DNA from 2 places in the Hominiventricola filiformis genome. Region 1 is predicted to be linked to the other one. Evidence: predicted binding sites of a transcription regulator. Region 1 holds the regulator's gene; the other holds the start of a gene.
What was found. The regulator Rex, encoded in region 1, represses fermentation and respiration genes when NADH is low (regulators of the CRP and FNR family bind a similar motif). The targets are predictions, from matches to a motif close to ATTGTTAANTANTTAACAAT.
Positions count from the first base shown of each region.

Region 1 (11,441 bases):
ACGTTTGCCGATATCGCAGGCCAGCTCATAATGGAAGCGACCGGATTTTTCCGCCAGTTCCTCCATTGTAATTTCATAACCACCGTCTGATCCGATCAAAGTCACCATATCCCCCTCTTTGACATTCGGAATCTCGGTTACATCCACCATAAACTGATCCATGCAGATTCTGCCGAGGATTGGAGCCTCGCATCCACGAATCAGCACACGGCCTTTTCCTGAGAGAGAACGAGGGTAGCCATCACCATACCCCACGGGAATTGTTGCAACTTTCATCGGATGCTCCACCACAAAAGTTCCTCCATAACTGATCTGGCTTCCCGGCTGAAGTTCCTTAATATAGACAATATGGCTCTTCAGACTCATAACCGGAACAATGGGAGCTGCCAGCTTATTCACTTCCTCTGACGGATACATTCCATAGATGGAGATACCCGCACGCACCAGATCCATATTAGCCTCCGGCATGTCATAGATACCGGCACTGTTGGAGCAATGGTGAATAGCAATCGGCACCTCCCGGTCTTTCAGCATCTGTGAAAATGCCTGGTATCTTTCAAACTGCAGATTTGCCCACTGTTTATCTTTCTCATCTGCCCTTGCAAAATGAGTGAACAGTCCTTCCATCTCCACATTCGGGAGTTTACTGATCGCTTTTACGACATCCGCACTCTCTGCTGTATCCGAAAATCCGATTCTGGACATTCCTGTGTCCACTTTAATATGGAAATATACTTTTTTCTGCTGGCGGACTGCTTCTTCGGAAAGCTGGCGCGCCATAGACAGTTTGAAGACCGCAGGCCGAATATCATAACGCACTACGTCTTCATACGCATCCGGGAATACAAATCCCAGAATCAGGATGGGTTTTTCGATTCCTGCCTTTCTTAGCAGCACCGCTTCTTCAATAGTCGCCACCGCAAAACCCCAGATATACGGATATTCCTGAACCATATGCGCAATAGGAATTGCTCCATGTCCGTATCCATCCGTCTTGACTACCGCGATCATCTTCGTCTCCGGAGCCAGACGATCTTTCATACTTTTAAAATTATATGCAACTGCATTCAGATTAATCTCAGCACAGATTCTTAAATAATGTTTCATGACTCTTCTCCTTTTCTCATAGCCTGGGGCAGATATTCGATCAAATGTCTGGCCAGTAATCCATAGGTTCCTTCTCTTTCAGCTGCCAGATCACCGGCGCGTCCGTGAAGCCATACGCCAAGTCTTGCTGCATCTTCTGCATCCATCCTCTGGCCCAGAAGTCCTGCAATAATACCGGTAAGAACGTCTCCGCTTCCTGCCGTGGACATTCCGTTATTTCCCGTTGTGTTCACTGTCACTCTGTCAGGATCACCGATCGCAGACGGGGCATCTTTCAGAACACAGATACAATGATAAGCCTTGGCAAATGCCTGCGCCTGTCCGGGAATATTTTCTGATATTTCTTTCATTGTAAGACCGGTCAGCCGCGAAAATTCTCCCACATGAGGAGTCACAATCAGCGGTCCTTCATGCTGTTCCAGAAGTTCCATACGTTCTGCCAGAAGATTCAGTCCATCCGCATCCACGACCATCGGATGATTCCACTTCTTCATCACCTGCTCAAGCAGTACTGCAGAATTATCGCTTTTTCCAAGTCCCGGACCAATTGCCACCGTATCTGCCCAGGAAAAAGCTTCTGTCAGCTGCTCAAGCATGGAGTCTCTGTCTTCATACGTCGTCATGATCGCTTCCGGAAGAAGCGTCTGTAAAATGATACGGTTCGCTTCCGGCGTGAAAATTCGTACCATACCGGCTCCAGTACGAAGTGCAGCATATCCGCAGAGATATGCTGCTCCTGCCATATTTTTACTGCCTGCAATACACAGGACCTTTCCATAAATTCCTTTGTGTGAACGCGCTGTCCGCTTCGGCAGCATATCCAGCATTATTTTTTCTTCCATCTTTTCTGTTTTCCCGTAAAAAAGGGGCTTCTGCGAAGGTTTGTCCGTTCGCATTGGCCCCTTTGTCATTTCATATACCTGTCAGTTATTCCGCTTCTTCCGGACGCTCATAACTGGTGATCCGATAGGAAAGCTGCATCAGACTGTCTACCAGATGTACGTTCTCCACTACCACATCCTTCGGAACGTCCAGATCCAGATGTGCAAAATTCCACAGAGCCTTGATTCCGCAGGCTGCCAGTCTGGTTGCCGCTTCCTGTACCTTACTCTTCGGCAGAGTCAGTACCGCAATCTCAATCTGCTCTTCTTCCACAAACTCTTCCAATTCGTCCATCATCAGAACCGGAATTCCTCTGATTGAGGTACCCGCCAGTTCCGGGCGGATATCAAAAATTGCCTTCGTGATAAATCCATTCTTGCTGAAATCATAGTTTGCAAGTGCATGTCCGAAGTTACCTCCACCAATGATAATCATTGGATGAGTCGTATTCACTCCAAGAATCTTGCCGATCTCATCATAAAGATACTGTACATTATATCCATATCCCTGCTGTCCAAATCCACCAAAATTATTTAAGTCCTGACGTATCTGGGAAGCTGTTACCTGCATTTTATTACTTAATTCTCCGGAGGAGATACGTTCTACTCCGTTATTCAGCATCTCACCGAGATATCTATAGTATCGCGGAAGTCTTTTTATAACCGCTTTTGATATGCGTCTTTCTTCCATAAAACGCCTCCAATCATATACTTTATATATTATAAAACGCTGTTTATTTTTTGTCAAACTTTTCTGTCAGTTATTCTGACAGTTCTTCCCATTTTTCATATAATTCTTCCAGTTCCGTCTGGATGGCATCTTTTTCTTTGGAAAGCTTCGTCACTTCCGCCACATTGGTGAAAACTTCTTTCTTCTCCAGTTCCGCATCAATCTCTTTATCGCGGTTCTCCAGCTCTTCAATGCGGCTTTCTACTTTCTTCAGCTCATTTTGTTTCTTACGAAGCTGTGCCTGCTGTTCTTTCTGCTGCTTCCAGTCCAGCTTGGAATCTGTGTCTGCGGTTGTCTCTGCTGCCGAAACCGTCTCCGTGGGAGCCGCAGTGAAATTTACCATGGTCTCTTTCTTTTCCAGATAATAATCGTAGTTTCCAATATAGTTGGTCAGTCCCTGATTTTCCAGATCGAGAATCCGGGTCGCTACTGTATTGATGAAATAACGGTCGTGGGAGACGAACAGCACCGTTCCGGTATAATGGTTCAGCGCATCCTCCAGTACTTCTTTCGAAACGATATCCAGATGGTTGGTGGGCTCGTCGAGGATCAGGAAGTTTGCCTCGGAAAGCATGAGCTTCGCCAGAGAAACACGGCCACGCTCGCCACCGCTTAAATCTTTAATCCGTTTAAATACATCATCCCCTGTAAAAAGGAAGGCAGCCAGTACGTTACGGATTTTTGTATTGGTCAATGTCGGATAGGCATCCGAAAGTTCTTCAAATACCGTCTTTTCCATATGAAGCACATGGTGCTCCTGATCGTAATAACCAATCTGCACCCGGGAACCCAGATGCACTTCTCCTGCATCCGCCGGAATTACCTGATTCAAAATCTTCAGGATCGTGGTCTTTCCCGTACCATTGCTTCCGATGAGCGCCACTCTCTCACCGCGCTTGATTTCAAAATCAAGATCCGTGAACAACGTCTGGGGCGGAAATGCCTTGGACAGTCCCAATACTGTAAGTACGTCATTACCGCTTACCACCCGCGGCTCCAGTTCAATATGCATATCTGCCTTTACTTCAGAAGGCTTGTCCAGCACATCCAGCTTGTCCAGCATTTTCTCACGGCTTTCGGCACGCTTGATGGATTTCTCGCGGTTGAAGGATTTCAGTTTGGCAATAACTTCCTCCTGATGTTTGATTTCCCGCTGCTGGTTTAAGTACGCCTGCATCTGTGCTTCCCGGAGCATGGCTTTTTTCTGGGCATAATCGGAATAATTGCCCATGAAGGTGGTCACCTGTCCCTGATCAATCTCGATAACTTTGGTCACAACTCTGTTGAGAAAATACCGGTCATGGGAGACAATGAGTACGGCTCCCTGATAATTCATAAGGAACGTCTCCAGCCAGGTGATAGAACCCATATCCAGGTGGTTGGTGGGCTCATCCAACATAATAATATCCGGTTTGGAGAGCAGCAGTTTACCCAGTGAAACACGGGTCTTCTGTCCACCGGACAGGGTATCCACATGCTTGGAAAAATCTTCTTCCGTAAATCCGAGGCCCTTTAATACACCCGTAATCTCACTTTTCCAGGCATATCCGTTCTTCTGCTCAAACTCATGGCTCAGTCTTGCATACTGGTCCATCAGCTCCTGCAGTTCGGCACCCTCTGCCTGTTTCATGGAAAGCTCCATGCTGCGGATCCGAGCTTCCAGATCGAGCACATCCTGCTTCACCGTCAGAAGCTCATCAAAAATCGTGTTTCCACTCTGCATCTCCTGATGCTGAGCAAGATATCCGATGGTGGCACCTTTGTTGATCACCGTCTGCCCGTCATCTGCCGCCATCTCCCCTATGATAATTTTTAAAAGCGTAGACTTTCCGGCACCGTTGATACCAACGATCGCCGCTTTCTCCCGCTCTTCAATATGAAAAGAAGCATTTTTGAGGACTTCGTTGTCCCCGAATGCTTTGCATATATTCTGACATGCTAAAATCATTTTTGTAAATCTCCGTTTCTATAAATCCTGCGGACGGCTAAAATCCATCAAATATATTCAATTGGCAGAGCAACAAGATTTTCTCTCAAATACGTTTTTTTGTCAACCAGGCACATAATGACGCCCAATCCTCTTGTCTTTCCTTCCACTTTATCTAAAACAAGATTTGCCGCTCCCATATTTGCTTTGGGATTTCCTGACATTTTAATTTCAATAGGATATAACACCCCGTCTTCTTCTATCACAAGGTCTATTTCATTTTCTCCTGATGCATTCTTATCTTTTCCCCTGTAATAAAAAATATTGAATCGATAATCTTTTCCCTCATTAGTATAGGATTTCAAAATTTCCGATACCACGAACGTTTCAAACATATTTCCAGCAACAGCAGAACATTTTAAAGCATCCGCTGTCAGCCACCTGGTAAGATAACAGGCCAGTCCCGTATCCCGGAAATATATTTTTGGTGCTTTAATGGCCCGTTTCAACGCACTTGCGCTGTATGGCTGTAATAAATAAATAATCCCTGTTTTTTCCAGAATCGAAACCCAGTTCTTTATGGTAGGCTCACTTACCCCTGTTTCACTTGCCAGGTTTGTATAATTAAGAATTTCTCCAGTCCGTGCCGCAATTGCGGTCAGAAATTTCGTAAAGGTAATACTATCTGCTGAAATCAGCTCATTAATATCCCTCTCCAGATACGTGGAAACATAAGAAGAATAATATTCCTGCCAGTCTCTCTCCACATCGTAAAGTTCCGGATAGGAACCTTTATGAATGATATTCCAGAGATCACGATAAAGTTTTATTTCTTTTTCCCGCTCTTTTATATAAAAATCTGTAGGGATAAAATGCCGGTTAAACTGTACCCCATAGATCTCTCTCATGGACAGTCCTGACAATTCAGAAATTGCCACTCTTCCTGCCAGAGATTCACTCATTCCTTTCATCAGTTCCAGTTTCTGCGACCCGGATAAAATGAACAAGCCGCGTTCATCAGAGTCGTCTACGATTTTCTTAATCTCTTCTAATATCTCATTTTCCTTTTGGACTTCATCGATAAAAAGCGGACAGGGATTGTTTAAAAAGAAAAGCTTCGGCTCTTCTCTTGCCTGCAGCCTCGTCAGCTTGTCATCAAAATTCGCCCTGTTGTATTCTGTAAACTCATGTTTGATAAGTGTTGATTTTCCAACCTGTCTTGCCCCAATAATCAGGGAACATTTGCTGGATGCAACTCTCTTCTTCAGTACGGATGTAATTGCTCTTTCAATATAAGCCATAGAACACCTCCGACAAATCTAAAATACAAGTTTATTATAGTCGTGAAGGTCAAAAAAATCAATATATAAAAACGACCAATCCGAAAGTTTAATTTCAGATTGGTCGTGAAGAAAAATCTATGATATCAGTTTTTCCTTTTTCTTTGTATATTAATTCCTATACTCCACATCGACAATGCTAATATTAATAACCATCCTCCTACAAAGTTTGTATCTGATGTTTCTGCAGATTCCACAAAGTAGTTACTTTCATCTTTTGATTCAATCGTCTCAGATGTTCTTGAATTTTTTACTTTTTCTTTTTCTGAACTCTTGTTATTATCTTTTTCTATAAGATTCGTTGCCGCTTTATTCACTTCTATTTTCACGACACATGCAGCCGCATTATAATTTTTACTTTCTTCCTGCGAAACAGTGATTGTTGCATCTCCTTCTCCAACAATAGATACTTTTCCATCACTTCCAACTTTCACAATTTTCTCATTATCAGATTTAAAAGTCGGCAGAGTTTCTAAATTATCAGTAGAATAAGATAAACAAAAATCTGCATCTCCTATTGATTTGCTTATGTATGTTTTTTCCACTCTAAGATTTGAATCAGCTTTCTCTATCGAAAAATCAAGTGAAATGGAACCTGCATAATGAGAATTATCCCCAGGAATAGCGATAGTTACTGTATAATCTCCTGCATCCACAGGTCCTCTGTTGCTTTGATAAACCGTTTCTTTTCTTCCACTATAGTTTATCTGATACGTTCCTTCATAAGTACTGCTTGGATTGCCTTCATAACCCAACTGTGATTTTCTATTATATGTACACTTCTTTACAGATTCCACTCCTGATATTTTTACATATTGAAGAATATCACCAGGTATTGTTCGTCGGCTGTTTTTATATTCTGGAATACCAGAAACGGCTACTATCGAAAATGCATACAGACCAGGATCTGTAATATTTTTCGCGAAATCATAATCATTATCCGCAGCTTCCACTATTTTTAGTATCTGCCCATCTTTATATAAGTAAACAACATATTTTTCTGCATCAGAAACTTTTTCCCAATTGGCCGTAGTTCCTTCCCAATTACATGTTGAAGGAGTCGGCAAACACTCTTCGCTGCTATCATAATCTGCTTGAACGTCATTTCCATCTGTATGAAGCATATATTCTGATGATTCTACAGGAATTCCAGCTGGTATAACACCTGTATATTCTTTTTCTTCTTCCAAAGGAATACTATAAAAATCAATATTTCTGGTTTCTGTATCTGTTATTTCAGCTACATAATAATCCATTAATCCGGATTCTCTTGCCACAAGTTTAATTTGATATTCCTGATCATAAGGATATATAATGGATTTCTTTCCATTACTAACCATTACGTATAACTCATCATCATTTAATTCAACCTGTTCATTTATAATAGAAAGTACTAACTGATTCTGCGCATCATATATATACACATCAACCGGACACTGAATGCTTGTATACTTATATCGATTTGTAAGTACCTTTCCATGACATTTATTGCGATTCCACATGTTTGTATATATCGTTCCAAGTTTCATCAATTCCGGCACTCTGAAAAAATGCTTATCCCCTATTTTCAAACCTTTATCGCTGGCTGACATTTTGTACATACAGTTATACAAATATTTATTGGTCATTGCAAGCATCTTATATGCACAATCATATATTTTTGCATCTTCATATGTTTGATTCTGTATCAGTATATCCCCGTATTTTTTGCTTACATTTTCCAACGCTTCCTCGACTGTTGATACATAATACATATTTGTATATTGATCTGCTTTTGTACTCAAATCTGTAATTTTATCCCCTATCGCATATCCTAATTTGTACGCCAAGACTACTGCTTTTAACATACCTGGAGTACAGCCTAAAAAAATGGCAATCTCATCATAGCATGACTTCTGTATATATTTTTTTATAAAACTGTCATATGTAAAATCAATTACCGAAGAAGTAAGTTCTTCAATACAGTTCATATACAATGCTGCATCATTATTTGCCGATGCAGCATACTTATTAAGTGCTGTTGAAAATGCTGACGCCTGATATTGATTTTTACTGTTCATTTCATCTCGCACTTTATACAGGATATCATAAAATTCCGTATGCATTTTTTTTACCGTTTTAGCAGCAATATATGCCTGGGAAACCGTTTGAAATGCTTTTATCGCATCTGCGGCATTACAAATATAAGTACTTGCTTCATTTGCAACTTCAAGGCCCTCAAATATATCAGAAAATTCTTTTTCATATTTTTTATAAAAAGAAGGACTTGCAACAAATGAAATTAATTTTTTTACTGAATCATCCACTTCATAACCTTTTTGACTTCCTGCCAACAGGTTTTCCAGATTATTTCTAAATTCTTTACTGTCCAAGTCTCCCACATTCGTAGTTACCTGTGCAATAATATTATCCCATTCCTGTTTTTCTTCTGCACTAAATAAATCATTCTTCTTAATATCTATACTGGCAAATTTTACAATCCAGTTATCCAATATATTGCCATAACATTCTTTGTACATTTCAAAACCCGAAAGGCCTAAATCCGTTTCAGCTGTACTTGTTTCTGACATGGACGTAATTAAATCTGCAAGATAAATATCATAATACGATACAGAAATCTTAATATTATCTGATTGAAAATCAAGAATATCAGAAACATTGGTTAAATTTTTCATCCAGTTTGCCACAGTACATAGCGCAAACTCATCTCCATTATCAAATTGCCAGTAAGCGTTTTTAAATCCTCGTGCGTTCACAAAACTGTCATACCTGTTTTGTGCAAAATCAAGATGATCTGCAACAAATTGCATTTGATTCTTTTCCTCTTCAGATATATCTTCTGAATCAGGTTCAAGTGTTATTACATTATTTTCTGCTTCCAACACCGAAATAGAAATATTTAAATCTGATGCATTGATAATAAAATTTTTATAACCATTTTTGGAAATCACTACCTGGGCTGATGACTGATATGCTGAATACCTTCCTACTACATATCCATATTGTTCAACTACCACACCATCCAAATCATTACTATTTTCAACTGTGATCTGATAATCCGTTGTAGGCTCTCCCGTTTTTCCATCAATTATAAGTAACTTGGCATACCACCGTTCGCCATCTGCATGGAGCTGCGGATATATATATCCTTCTGTACCATGTATATACCATAAGTTATCAAAATCAAATCCTTTGAATGTGCCTGTGAGCTGCATTTCCTCCATCGTACATTCAGTTCCCGCATTACTTCCATGACTTCCAGTACCAGTTCCAGTTTTATAGGATGTATCCAGGTAATAGCAATTCGATACTCCTGCAATAAATTCTCTGAATCCAATCAGCGCTCCTACACGATTTTCTCCCGCAGCACACGTTATTTTTCCAACATTGTAACAATATTGAATGCTTCTATTTGCATCTAAATACCCTGTAATTCCACCAACACACTTTTCTTCACCATTAATTTCTCCCGCATTATACGAATTACTGATATAAGAACTTCCATCATAATTTTTAATAATTCCTGTAATTCCGCCCACATTTTCTTTTCCATATATTTTTCCAGTATTATAGCATCTCTCTACGGATGCGCTTCCATTTCCAAGTTTTCCAGTAATTCCTCCTACATTTGTTGAACCATTAATGACTCCCGAATTACTGCATCCCTGATAGGTACCGCAATAATCGCCTCCGGCAATTCCACCTACACAGTCATTTCCATACACCTGTGCATTGACATGGCAGTTCCGTATTTTATTAAAAAAATGACTGCTTCCGACAAGACCGCCTACATAATTTTCTCCAGCAATATATGATTTCTCTAAATTAACATTTGAAATTTCTGCATTTTCAACACTTCCGAATAATCCAACTCCATTCTCTGTTCCATCGATAAACACTCCATAAACAGTGTGGCCTTTACCATCAAAATGACCTGTAAACTCATACTCCATGTGTATATTGTACACTGTACTTCCCGGATCTTGCAACGTTCCTATAGGGATCCATTCATTGCATTGATCCATGTACCATTTTTCATCAGAAACATTATTCAAATAAATATCATTTTTCAATTCATAATAGGCACTATTCCCTCGCTTATTTTTAATCTCAGATGCCAGATGTGCAAGTTCTGCACCATTACAAATAATATAGGGATTTTCCTGTGTTCCCTCACCACTGGAAAAAGTATCCGATACCGTACCATCCCATATATTTAAATTCGATATATTTTCTGATATATTCAATATTGCATTTTCATCCAAATTTTCTTCAGTTTCTTCTAAAGAAGAGTCTTCTTCGCTTTCTAATACATTTTCTAAATTATTTTCATTTATAACATTCTCTGAAAGATTTTCGCCATAATCTTCTATTATTTCTTCAGGAACTGTATCTTCTTGATCTATTTTCTGAATCAATTCATCATTTTTGCTAATATCTGTATCTTCTAATTTGTCATTCTCCTGTTTTTGTATCTTCTGATCTTCAGAAGTGTTTCCACCAAGATTTTCTGGTTCACTTTCTTCTGATTCAGCTTCTTTAATTTCGTTATTATTATTCAGAGCCTCATCTTCCTGTATTTCATTTGTGACCTCTTCAGGTTTTATATTCCCATCAATTTCTTCTGATTTCTCACTATCTGTAACAACCTGTTTCTCCACATCATGATCAGCCTCTGCATATACTGGTAATGACATCGCATTTATCATCATAGTAACCACCAGTATATGCGCAATCGTTCTTTTCATTCTTTTTCCCCACTCTGTTATCATTTCATGATCCATTTACATTAAAACAATAGCATTTAAGACGTTGCTTTATGATATACCTCGTCAATAATTGCATCCGTAGCTTCTCCATCAGGCCATGAATATTGTGTTTCCTGATTTTTTTCGATTAATTTTATTCTCATTCCGTCATCCGTCGGCAAAATATCGAGAAGGAAATTTTTCCCGGAACGGTTTCCGACAACGGAATATTCTGTCTTTCCGTCTTCCAAATCAAAAATATAATCCTCATCCGATGCACTGTCTCCATAATTATGCCAAAATCCCAAATAGGCTGACTTTATCCCATTCACTTCGTATATTTCCAAACTGGATAAATATTCTCCTTTTTCATATTCATAACTTTCCAATTCATTATAATCACCATCAGAAGTACCCTCTTCTATTGCCGGCAAATATGAATATCCATCAAACTTCTTTGTTCCATTCCAGACAATTTCCTTCACATGATCACACTGGCTGAAAGTTGTAGGCGTAATACTTTCAAGACTGTCAGGAAGTACAATCCTCTGAATCTGGCACCCTGCAAAAGCATTTTGTTCCACATTTTTTACACCTTCTGAAAGTGTAAGCGTTCCGTTTAATCCTGTGCAACCTCCAAATACGCTGTAGTCAATATATTCTATGCCTCCGGGAATGGTCAGATCTCCTGTTAATCCTCCACATCCA
Region 1 covers NZ_JAJEPS010000006.1:118,472-129,912, forward strand. The annotation lists gene alr (alanine racemase) at 1-1,107, opposite strand, end outside; gene LKD36_RS08110 (NAD(P)H-hydrate dehydratase) at 1,104-1,949, opposite strand; gene LKD36_RS08115 (redox-sensing transcriptional repressor Rex) at 2,035-2,679, opposite strand; gene LKD36_RS08120 (ABC-F family ATP-binding cassette domain-containing protein) at 2,750-4,666, opposite strand; gene LKD36_RS08125 (ATP-binding protein) at 4,714-5,946, opposite strand; gene LKD36_RS08130 (hypothetical protein) at 6,072-10,733, opposite strand; gene LKD36_RS08135 (leucine-rich repeat protein) at 10,790-11,441, opposite strand, start outside.

Region 2 (11,441 bases), on a different contig from region 1:
ATAACTTCCGCTTCTACCGTAGGATTCCCTCTGGAATCCAGGATTTCTCTTGCGTAAATATAAGTGATTGGCAGATACAGATTCATAAAAAAAGAACCTCCTCATACTGTTTTTGATAGTATGAGCAGGTTCTTCTGCTTCTATTCCGGTTTGAACTACTCAGCTGCAGTCAGGAACTCAGACTTCACATAGCCTTCTTTTCCATCCTGCTCAGTGCAGCGGATCTGTACCCACTCCTGAGATGCATCGCCCACAACCTCTACAGTCTCACCATTAGCAACCTTGGTCACAATGCTGCTGTCTGTGCTCGCTTCACTGCGGACATTAACAGAGCTTGCATTCACCTTCATGGTTACAGTCTCCGGCTCTGCAGGTTCTTCTTCAGCCGGCTGTTCTTCTTCCGGAGTTTCCTCCTCAGAAGAATCCGTCTCTTCTGTCTGCTGATTCTCAGCCTCGCTGCTGTCATCAGCGGAATCTCCATCCCCCTTAATGACAAGCTCTGCGTTTCCGTCTTCCTGTTCTTCTGTTGTCTGTGCCGGCTGCTCTGTATTTCCCTTATCTCTGTTCAGGAAGAAATATGCGCCCACTCCGATCACAGCAACAATCACCAGTGCAAGAACAATTCCGAGGATTACCATCTTCCGGTTATCATCTTCCAGATCCCAGTCGTAACGATCATCATCTTCGTCCTCGTCATAGGAATTCTCATCGTCATCCTCGTCATATTCATCATCTTCGTCCTCGTCATAGGAATTCTCATCGTCATCCTCGTCCTCAGACTCATCATCTTCTTCGTCTTCCGGCTCTTCCACTACCGGTACAGCTTTTTTCTTCTTCGGCTCTGCCGGCTCTACGTCCACATCTGCCACAAAATACTCGAAATCATCTGCCTCTTTCACCGGCTCATCCAGAATACCGGCTGCTTTGGAAGCCTTTGCATAGACGCGGTCAATCCACTCTCCCTGTCCGGCAGAAAGAATCTGTCTGCACGCACCGAGAAGAAGAACTCTCCAGTCTGTCAGATAAGCAGCTGCGCTCTCCGGCTGATTTTTCGTCAGATTCGGAAGAAGGCTTCCTACTTTTCCAAGCTCTGTTTCCACCTTGTCTGTCGGAAGGCCAAAGATCTCAGCGATCTCCTCTGCCTGAAAATCATCCATATAGGACATTACCAGCAGAATTCTGTGCAGAAGCGGCAGTGCTGCCGGAACTGCTGCCAGGGTACTCTCCTGACAACGCACTCCTTTTTTCTGTCCCTCCAGAAGGTGATGATATGCCTTTCTCATCTCTCTGTAATATCTCTGCCAGAACCATTTCTCCGGATTCACCGGCAATGCGGCTTCATCCACATCCCCTAAGAATGCCGTATAGAACGCCTCCATGAAGTCTGCTGCCTGCTGATCATTCTGCAGTACCAGAAGACTCCGGCAATATACGTCTTCATAGGTGGCATCATATAATTTGCGGTAACCCTGTTCCTCGCCTTTTTTCAGCTGCTCCAGGGCACGTCTCATCTCCAGTACCATAAATACACCTGCCTTATTTTATAAGCAGAGATTTTCCTGTCATCTCTGCTGGCTGTTCCATTCCCATCAGTTCCAGAAGCGTCGGGATAATGTCTGCCAGGCATCCACCCTCACGCAGCTTGTATGCCGGATCTGCATTTACCAGAATGAACGGAACCGGGTTGGTAGTATGTGCGGTATACGGCTCGCCAGTCTCGTAATCTACCAGCTGCTCTGCGTTTCCGTGATCTGCACAGATGAACATCTGTCCGTCAACCTCTTTCAATGCTGCGACTGCTTTTCCAACGCACTCATCCACCACTTCAATTGCTTTAATTGCTGCAGATTCCACACCGGTATGTCCTACCATATCCGGATTTGCAAAGTTGATAATAATTACATCGTACTTATTAGAACGAATTGCTTCGCACAGACGATCACACACTTCGTATGCACTCATCTCTGGCTGCAGATCGTAAGTTGCAACTTTCGGGGATTTTACAAGGATACGGTCCTCTCCTTTGTTTGGCTGCTCTACACCACCATTAAAGAAGAAGGTAACATGTGCATATTTCTCTGTCTCGGCGATACGGGCCTGGGTCTTTCCATGAGCTGCCAGATACTCACCGAAGGTATTGTGAAGTTCTACTTTCTTAAATGCAATGATGGTATTCGGGATGGTTGCATCATACTGAGTGAAACATACGTAGGTCAGATCCAGCTTCTTCTCTCTTGCAAATCCATCAAACTCATCTGCGCAAAATGCTCTGGTAATCTCTCTTGCACGGTCCGGACGGAAGTTGAAAAAGATCACGGAATCTTTATCCTGAATGGTTGCTACCGGCTTGCCATCTTCCATGACAACGCTCGGTTTTACGAACTCATCATGTACTTCTTCTTTGTAAGAGTTTGCCACTGCACATACCGGACACTCTGCCGGAACGCCTTCGCCTTTGGTCAGCGCCTTGTAAGCCAGCTCTACGCGATCCCAGCGGTTATCACGGTCCATTGCATAATAACGGCCCATAACGGTAGCAATTTTACCAACGCCGATCTCTTTCATCTTATCACTTAACTGTTTTACAAAATCTTTTCCGGATGCAGGGGGTGTGTCACGGCCATCAAGGAAGCAGTGAACGAAAACTTTCTCCAGCCCTTCACGTTTTGCCATTTCAAGAAGTGCATACAGATGCGTAATATGACTATGCACGCCGCCATCGGAAAGCAGACCATAAAGATGCAGGGAAGAATTGTTCTTCTTTGCATTCTCCATAGCAGTCAGAAGTGCCTCATTTTTAAAGAAATCCCCATCCTGAATCTCTTTCGTAATTCTGGTCAGTTCCTGATATACAATGCGGCCAGCGCCCATATTCATATGTCCTACCTCAGAGTTACCCATCTGTCCGTCCGGAAGACCTACTGCCAGTCCACTGGCATTTCCTTTTACAAACGGATATTCTTTCATCAGCTGATCCATCACTGGGGTAGCTGCCTCCGCAATGGCATTTCCATCTTTTCTGTCATTCAGGCCATAGCCATCCAGAATCATCAGCACTGTTGGTTTCTTACTCATCATTTTATCTCCTTTATCATCTATCTATAGAGGCCTGTCGTCAGGACAAGCCTGTAACCAGCCATATGTCATTGTACATGAAGTACGTAGAACATGCAAGCAATCACGACACGATTTCAGACATTTTTCACTGTTGTGCCGGTACTCTCGGCAAATCCGGATGTTCTCCGGACCATCCCATCTGAGGCAGTCCCCTCAGATACCATATATCTTCTTCCTTAATCGTAAACTCCGGCAATTCCAGATTCTGTCTCATTCGCTCCGGTACTGATGCCTTGGGAATCACGCCTATTCCAAGCTGCAGAAGAAATGTAAGCAGAAATTGCGCTGGTGATGTCTGATATTTCTCCGCCATTTTCTGAATCTGTTCCTGTTCCATAATCCTTCTTCTGCCCAACGGACTCCATGCCTGTACCTGAATCTGATGTTTTTTGCAGTAAGAAACAGCCGACTCCTGCAGATACCCCACATGCAGTTCTAACTGATCTACCATCGGCTGAATCTCTGCTGTCTTACGGATATTTTCCAGATGATGGGGCAGGAAATTACTAACACCAATAGCACGTACCTTTCCTTCTTTATATAATTCTTCCAGTGCTCTCCAGCTCTCCCGGTCCAGTTCCTTCCAGTCTGCGAATTCTGGGTCCGGTTTTGGCCAATGCAGCAGAAACAGATCCAAATAATCTGTCTGCAGCCTTTCCAGAGACTCCTGAAAGCTTTTTTTCGTATTCTCATAACCCAGATCTGTCTTCCATACTTTCGAGGTAAGGAAGATCTCTTTTCTGGAAATACCACTCCGGGTAATGGCTTTTCCTACCTGTTCTTCATTTTTGTAAGCGGCTGCCGTATCCAACAGACGGTATCCAGCCTCCAGTGCCTGGCTGATCACACACTCATCACGTCCGTCAGTACTTTTATACGTACCAAATCCAATTTTCGGCATCTGTACACCGTTTGGCAGTTCAAAATAACTCCTCATCTTCATCCCTCTTTTTTCTGTATATAAAGAGAGAGAAGGCCGCGCCTTCTCTCCCCGTATTCATCTGCACGATGACTTATTTCCAGTTTACAATTTTTCCGAAATCCGGTTTCAGAGCAGCGCCGCCTACCAGGCCGCCGTCGATATCCGGCTGTACAAACAGTTCCGGAGCAGTTGCAGCGTTTACAGATCCGCCGTACTGAATACGGATAGCTTCTGCAGTTGCCTCATCATAGATCTCTGCGATGCACTCACGGATGCCCTTGCATACTTCCTGAGCCTGCTCAGTAGTAGCGGTCTTTCCGGTTCCGATAGCCCAGATCGGCTCGTAAGCGATAACTGCGGTCTTAGCCTGCTCTGCAGTTACACCAAGAAAACCAACCTTAACCTGCTGACGGATAAAGTCCATGGTAACACCCTGCTCTCTCTGAGTCAGAGTCTCGCCACAGCACATGATCGGGGTCAGGCCGTGCTCAAATGCTTTCAGCATTTTCTTATTAACAGTCTCGCTGGTCTCTGCGAAGTACTCTCTTCTCTCAGAGTGTCCAAGGATAACGTATTTTACACCTACATCAGTCAGCATGTTCGGGGAAATCTCTCCAGTGTAAGCACCTTTCTCCTCGAAGTACATGTTCTCTGCACCAACCTGGATATTGGAACCTTTTGCAGCTTCCATAACCGGAATGATGTCGATAGCCGGCACGCAGAATACTACATCAGCATCCTCGGTAGCTACCAGCGGTTTTAAAGTGTTTACCAGTTCTACTGCCTCACTGGGAGTCATGTTCATTTTCCAGTTTCCAGCGATAATTTTCTTTCTTGCCATTTTCATAGCCTCCTGAATTGTTTATTAAAACTTATTTATCATCTGCTGCCATAACACCCGGAAGCTCTTTGCCCTCAAGGAATTCAAGGGAAGCTCCGCCGCCGGTGGAAATATGGGTCATCTTGTCACCATATCCAAGAGTATTGACAGCTGCTGCGGAATCACCACCACCGATAATGGTAGTAGCATCCGTCTCAGCCAGTGCTTTAGCAACTGCGATAGTTCCTTTTGCAAGGATCGGATTCTCAAATACGCCCATCGGTCCGTTCCATACAACCGTCTTTGCAGATTTTACAGCATCAGCGTAAAGCTCTGCAGTCTTCGGTCCGATATCCAGTCCCAGCTTGTCAGCCGGAATGTGATCGCAGTCAACAGTTTCAACCGGAATCTCTGCATCGATCGGGTTCGGGAATGCAGATGCAACTACGGTATCGATCGGAAGAAGCAGTTTCTTTCCAAGTTTGTCAGCTTTTGCAAGCATCTCTTTGCAGTAATCCAGTTTCGTATCATCAACCAGAGAAGTACCAACCTCAGCGCCCTGTGCTTTCAGGAAGGTATAAGCCATACCACCGCCAATGATCAGGGTATCGCATTTCTCAAGCAGGTTGGAAATAACATTCAGCTTATCAGCAACCTTTGCTCCGCCAAGGATAGCAACGAACGGACGAACCGGGTTCTCTACAGCATTGCCAAGGAAGTTGATCTCTTTCTCCATCAGGTATCCAACTACATTCTCGCCGCCTTTAGCTCTGATAAATTTGGTTACACCTGCAACGGAAGCATGTGCTCTGTGAGAAGATCCGAATGCGTCGCATACATAGATATCAGCCAGATCAGCCAGCTCTTTGCTGAACTCTTCGCCGTTCTTGGTCTCTTCTGCACCGCGGAAACGGGTATTCTGAAGAAGAACCACATCTCCGTCTTTCATGTTTGCAACAGCTTTGGTAGCTTCCTCTCCGGTTACATGATAATCGGATACGAATACAACCTCTTTGCCGAGTTTCTCAGACAGACGTTTTGCAACCGGTGCAAGAGACTCTCCCTCGTTCGGACCATTCTTAACTTTTCCAAGATGAGAACAAAGAATTACTTTTCCGCCATCAGCGATCAGCTTTTTGATGGTCGGAAGTGCTGCTACAATACGGGTCTCGTCAGTGATCACGCCGTCTTTCAGCGGTACGTTAAAATCGCATCTTACAAGAACACGTTTTCCTTTTGCGTTGATATCATCAACTGTTTTCTTATTTAATGACATTAGACAATGCCTCCATTTCTTTCAGGATTAAAAAAAGGTCCGGTCCTGAAGACCGGACCTTTTGAGGTCTTAAAATATAAGACTGCCGCCTGTCAGCAATTATGCTAACTCAGCGAAGTATTTGATGGTACGAACCATCTGAGAAACGTAAGAGTTCTCGTTATCATACCAAGATACAACCTCAACCTGGGTCTTTCCATCCGGAAGCGGGGAAACCATAGTCTGGGTAGCATCAAACAGAGAACCAAATCTCATACCAACGATATCGCTGGATACGATCTCGTCCTCGTTGTATCCGAAGGACTCAGTAGTTGCTGCTTTCATAGCTGCGTTGATCTCTTCTTTGGTTACTGCTTTATCTACAACTGCAAACAGAAGAGTAGTAGATCCGGTCGGGGTCGGTACACGCTGAGCAGCACCGATCAGTTTGCCATTCAGTTCCGGAATAACAAGACCAATTGCTTTTGCAGCACCAGTGCTGTTCGGAACGATGTTAACAGCGCCTGCACGGCTTCTTCTCAGATCGCCTTTTCTCTGCGGTCCGTCAAGGATCATCTGATCACCAGTATAAGCATGGATGGTGCACATAATACCGGACTCGATCGGAGCCAGATCGTTCAGAGCTTTTGCCATCGGTGCCAGGCAGTTGGTGGTACAGGAAGCTGCAGAAATAACAGTATCCTCTTTGGTCAGAGTTTTGTGGTTTACGTTGTATACGATAGTCGGCAGATCATTTCCAGCCGGAGCGGAAATAACTACTTTCTTAGCGCCTGCAGTGATGTGTGCAGAAGCTTTCTCTTTAGAGGTGTAGAATCCGGTACACTCCAGAACTACATCTACGCCGATTTCTCCCCACGGAAGCTCAGCTGCGTTAGCTTTTGCATAAATCTTAATCTCTTTTCCGTCAACGATGATAGAATCATCAGTTGCAGATACGGTGTCAGCCAGAGCATATTTACCCTGAGAAGAATCATATTTCAGAAGATGTGCAAGCATTTTCGGGGAAGTCAGGTCGTTGATTGCTACTACCTCATATCCCTCTGCGCCAAACATCTGTCTGAATGCCAGACGGCCAATACGTCCGAATCCATTGATCGCTACTTTTACTGCCATGATTAATTCCTCCTAAAAGTTGAATAATGATATATGCTGATCTTCCAACTCTTGCCATGATTGTTAAAAGATCATCAACCGTTACTTATTTTACCTGCTTTGCCGAAAAATATCAATAGTAAATTCAAAAGATTATCTATTTTCTTGCTTTACTTTTCTCTTTTTATCCTCTATGATGGTTTCAATCACGGGATTTAAACCATTTTTTACACAAAGGAGAATTTTTTTGAACATACAAGCTGACTATCATGTGCATACTTCTTTCTCTGGTGACTGTAACATTGCTCCAAGAATCATGATTGAGCGCGCGCTCTCTCTCGGTCTGACCCATCTGTGCCTGACAGATCATATGGACTATGATTATACGGACGGTGATCTCTGTTTTGAATTTGACCCGAAAGTTTATTTCGAGCAGCTGCTTTCTCTTAAGGAAGAGTTCGCAGACCGGATTGATCTCCGGATCGGCATTGAACTGGGACTTCAGCCATACCTCACAAAAAAACATCATAACCTGATCTTTTCCTATCCTTTTGACTTCGTCATCGGTTCCGTCCATCTCGTAAACGGAAAAGATCCCTACTATCCGGTCTTCTTCGAAGGAAGGAAGGAATCCACCGCATACGAAGAATATTTTGAATGCTGTATCCAGAACCTGGAATCCTACTCCAATTTCGATACCTTCGGTCATCTGGATTATATCGTAAGATACGGTCCTAATAAGAATAAATACTATTCTTTTGAACGTTATCAGAAATACATCGACGGAATTCTCCGTCGTCTGATCCGTTATAACATCGGCCTGGAAGTCAACACCGGCGGATACAAATACGGCCTTGACACCACCAATCCCTGCCGTGAAATTATTCTTCGCTACCGGGAACTGGGTGGAACCATCATTACATTTGGTTCCGATGCCCATGATCCGAAATATCTGACCTACGAATTTGAAAAAGCAGCAGAACTTGTCCGTTCCTGTGGATTCCACTCCTACTATATTTTCAAAGGCCGAAAACCTGTGGAACTGCCGCTGTAGCTTTTAATCCAGCAAAAAATCCTCTGAAGGAACATTTCCTCAGAGGATTTTCATATTCTGATTACCCAATAATAGTGCCGCCTCCGGCTACATACTCTCCATCATAGAATACCACTGCCTGTCCAGGCGTTACTGCACGAACCGGCTCGTCAAAGACACATTCCACTTCATCTTCTCCCACCATTCGTGCTGTACACATGGCACCACTGTGATTATAACGGATCTTAGCCAGAAAACGCCGTTCTCCGTCAAGTTCCGGAATGCTCATCCAGTTCAAACGATTAGCGCGAAGTGTGGTGCTGAATACCGCATCTGCCTCTCCGATCACCACTTCTCCCGTCTCCGGGCGAATCTCCGTCACGACTACCGGCCGGCCCATGGCCAGTCCAAGCCCTTTCCGCTGGCCGATGGTGTAATGAGTGATTCCTTTATGCTTTCCGATGACTCTGCCATCTTCCCACACAAAGTTACCTTCCGGAATCTTTCTGCCGGAATTTTCTTCAATAAAATGAGCATAGTCCCCGTCCGGCACAAAACAAATCTCCTGGCTGTCCGGCTTATGAGCCACCGGAAGCCCTGCCTCTTCCGCAAAGGCACGGATCTGATCCTTTGTATAAGCTCCTACCGGCATCAATGTATGGGACAGCTGCTCCTGGGTCAGATTGTAAAGAGCATAGGTCTGATCCTTTGCTGCTGTGGCAGAATTCTTAATGGCATACCGGCCATTGGGTAGGTGTTCAATCTGTGCATAATGACCGGTTGCAATATAGTCTGCTCCGATATCAAGACTGCGCTTCAGCAGAGATTCCCATTTTACATAGCGGTTACAGGCAATACAGGGATTGGGTGTACGGCCTTTTAAGTACTCGTCCATAAAATAGTCGATGACCCGCTCCTTGAAATCCTGTTTGAAGTTCATCACATAGTAGGGAATCTCCAGTCTGGATGCCACTCTTCTGGCATCGTCTACCGCAGAGAGGCCACAGCATCCACCATTTGCCTCCACCTGATCCGGATCTTCATCCTGCCAGATCTGCATGGTAACGCCCCATACTTCATACCCCTGCTTCTGAAGAAGCCAGGCCGCCACGGAAGAATCTACGCCGCCGGACATTCCGACAACGACCTTCTTTTTCTCCATTTTAGTATTCTTCCTCTTCTTCTCCCTCATGAATGTCAGACTTCGGTTTCTTCAGTCCGTCAATCTTGATGTGGTTCTTCTCTGCATAATCCCACAGTGCTGCATGGATTGCCTCCTCTGCCAGCAGGGAGCAGTGTACTTTTACAGGCGGAAGTCCGTCCAGTGCTTCCATAACTGCTTTATTGGTAACTTCCAGAGCTTCATAGATGCTCTTTCCTTTTACCAGCTCTGTTGCCATGCTGCTGGTTGCAACTGCAGCGCCGCAGCCGAAGGTTTTGAATTTGACATCACGGATGATCTGGTTCTCATCGATATCAAAATAAATTCTCATGATATCACCGCATTTTGCATTACCTACGGTACCAACTCCGCTGGCATTCTCGATCTCTCCTACGTTTCTCGGATGCTGGAAATGATCCATTACTTTATCACTATACATATCTTTTTCCTCTTTTCTAAAATACTCCGCCGGTTAGACCGTCGCTCTTATTTCTGTTTTTTAATGAAGTCCTCATAAAGCGGAGACATGCTTCTCAGTCTTGCCACGATCTTCTTGATGCAGTCTACTACATAGTCAATGTCTTCCAGGGTAGTCTCCTCACTTAAGGTCAGACGCAGAGAACCATGGGCGATCTCATGGGGCAGTCCGATGGCCAGAAGAACGTGGGACGGATCCAAAGATCCTGATGTGCAGGCAGAGCCACTGGAACCACAGATACCATCCATATCCAGCATGATCAGAAGGGACTCACCCTCTACGAACTGGAAGCTGAAGTTTGCATTGTTCGGCAGACGGTCAGTTCTGTGTCCGTTCAGTCTAGTGTAGGGAACCTCTGCCAGTACACGGTCGATCAGATGATTTCTCAGCTCGATCTCTTTTGCAGTACGCTCTTTCATGGTTCTTGCCGCCCGCTCTGCTGCCACGCCATATCCTACGATACCCGGCACATTCTCAGTACCTGCACGTCTTTTTCTCTCCTGTGCTCCGCCGTGAATAAAGCTTCTGATCTTCACGCCTTTACGGATATACAGGAAACCGATTCCCTTCGGTCCGTTCAGTTTGTGTCCGCTGGAGCTTAACATATCAATGTTCAGTTCATCTACATTAATAGGAAGCTGTCCATATGCCTGCACTGCATCTGTATGGAATAGAATGCCATGTTTCTTCGCAATCTCACCAATCTCTTTGATCGGCTGGATGGTTCCGATCTCGTTGTTTGCAAACATTACGCTGATCAGAATGGTGGTCGGGCGGATTGCCTTCTCAAGCTCATCCAGTTTTACTTTACCAAATTCATCCACATCCACATAGGTCACTTCAAAACCATGTTTCTCCAGCCAGTCGCCGGTATGAAGAATGGCATGATGCTCAATCTTCGTGGTAATGATGTGGTTGCCTTTCTCTTTGTATGCCTCAGCGGTTGCCTTCAGCGCCCAGTTATCGGACTCGCTGCCGCCAGCGGTAAAATAGATCTCCTCCGGATTTGCTCCCAGAGTCTTTGCAATCTTCTCTCTGCCTGCTGTAATGGCTTCTTTGCTCTTCTGGGAAAAGCTGTAAACGCTGGAGGGGTTACCATACATTTCTGTAAAATAAGGAAGCATTGCCTCCACTACTTCCGGCGCTGTTTTGGTTGTTGCCGCATTATCAAGATAAATAAGCTTCTTCTCTTCGCTCATATCCAATCACTCCTTTTTTTCACAACATGATCCTGGAATCTGACTTTTCTTCTGTACCGCCCTGCTCTCTTCCAGCAGTTCACTCAGTTTTATCTCATCCACTGTCCGATTAATACTATCGTTAATCCGCTGCCATACATATTTTGTCACACACACATCGGAACCGTCACATCCACTGCTGTTCTGGATACCAGGGCATTCCACCGGGTCAAGATTTCCTTCCAGTGCGCGGAGCACATCTCCCACGGAAATCTCCTCCACCGGACGTCCCGGTACATAACCGCCGCACGCGCCGCGCACGCTGGTAACCAGGCCTGCCTTCCGAAGCTTCGCAATGAGCTG
Region 2 covers NZ_JAJEPS010000003.1:53,233-64,673, forward strand. The annotation lists gene eno (phosphopyruvate hydratase) at 1-86, opposite strand, end outside; gene LKD36_RS04590 (SH3 domain-containing protein) at 156-1,523, opposite strand; gene gpmI (2,3-bisphosphoglycerate-independent phosphoglycerate mutase) at 1,537-3,075, opposite strand; gene LKD36_RS04600 (aldo/keto reductase) at 3,203-4,054, opposite strand; gene tpiA (triose-phosphate isomerase) at 4,131-4,880, opposite strand; gene LKD36_RS04610 (phosphoglycerate kinase) at 4,912-6,135, opposite strand; gene gap (type I glyceraldehyde-3-phosphate dehydrogenase) at 6,235-7,248, opposite strand; gene LKD36_RS04620 (histidinol-phosphatase HisJ family protein) at 7,475-8,281, shown strand; gene mnmA (tRNA 2-thiouridine(34) synthase MnmA) at 8,343-9,422, opposite strand; gene nifU (Fe-S cluster assembly scaffold protein NifU) at 9,424-9,861, opposite strand; gene nifS (cysteine desulfurase NifS) at 9,909-11,099, opposite strand; gene LKD36_RS04640 (RrF2 family transcriptional regulator) at 11,106-11,441, opposite strand, start outside.
Region 2: the regulator Rex is predicted to act here: its motif matches at 7,308-7,327, upstream of gap (type I glyceraldehyde-3-phosphate dehydrogenase).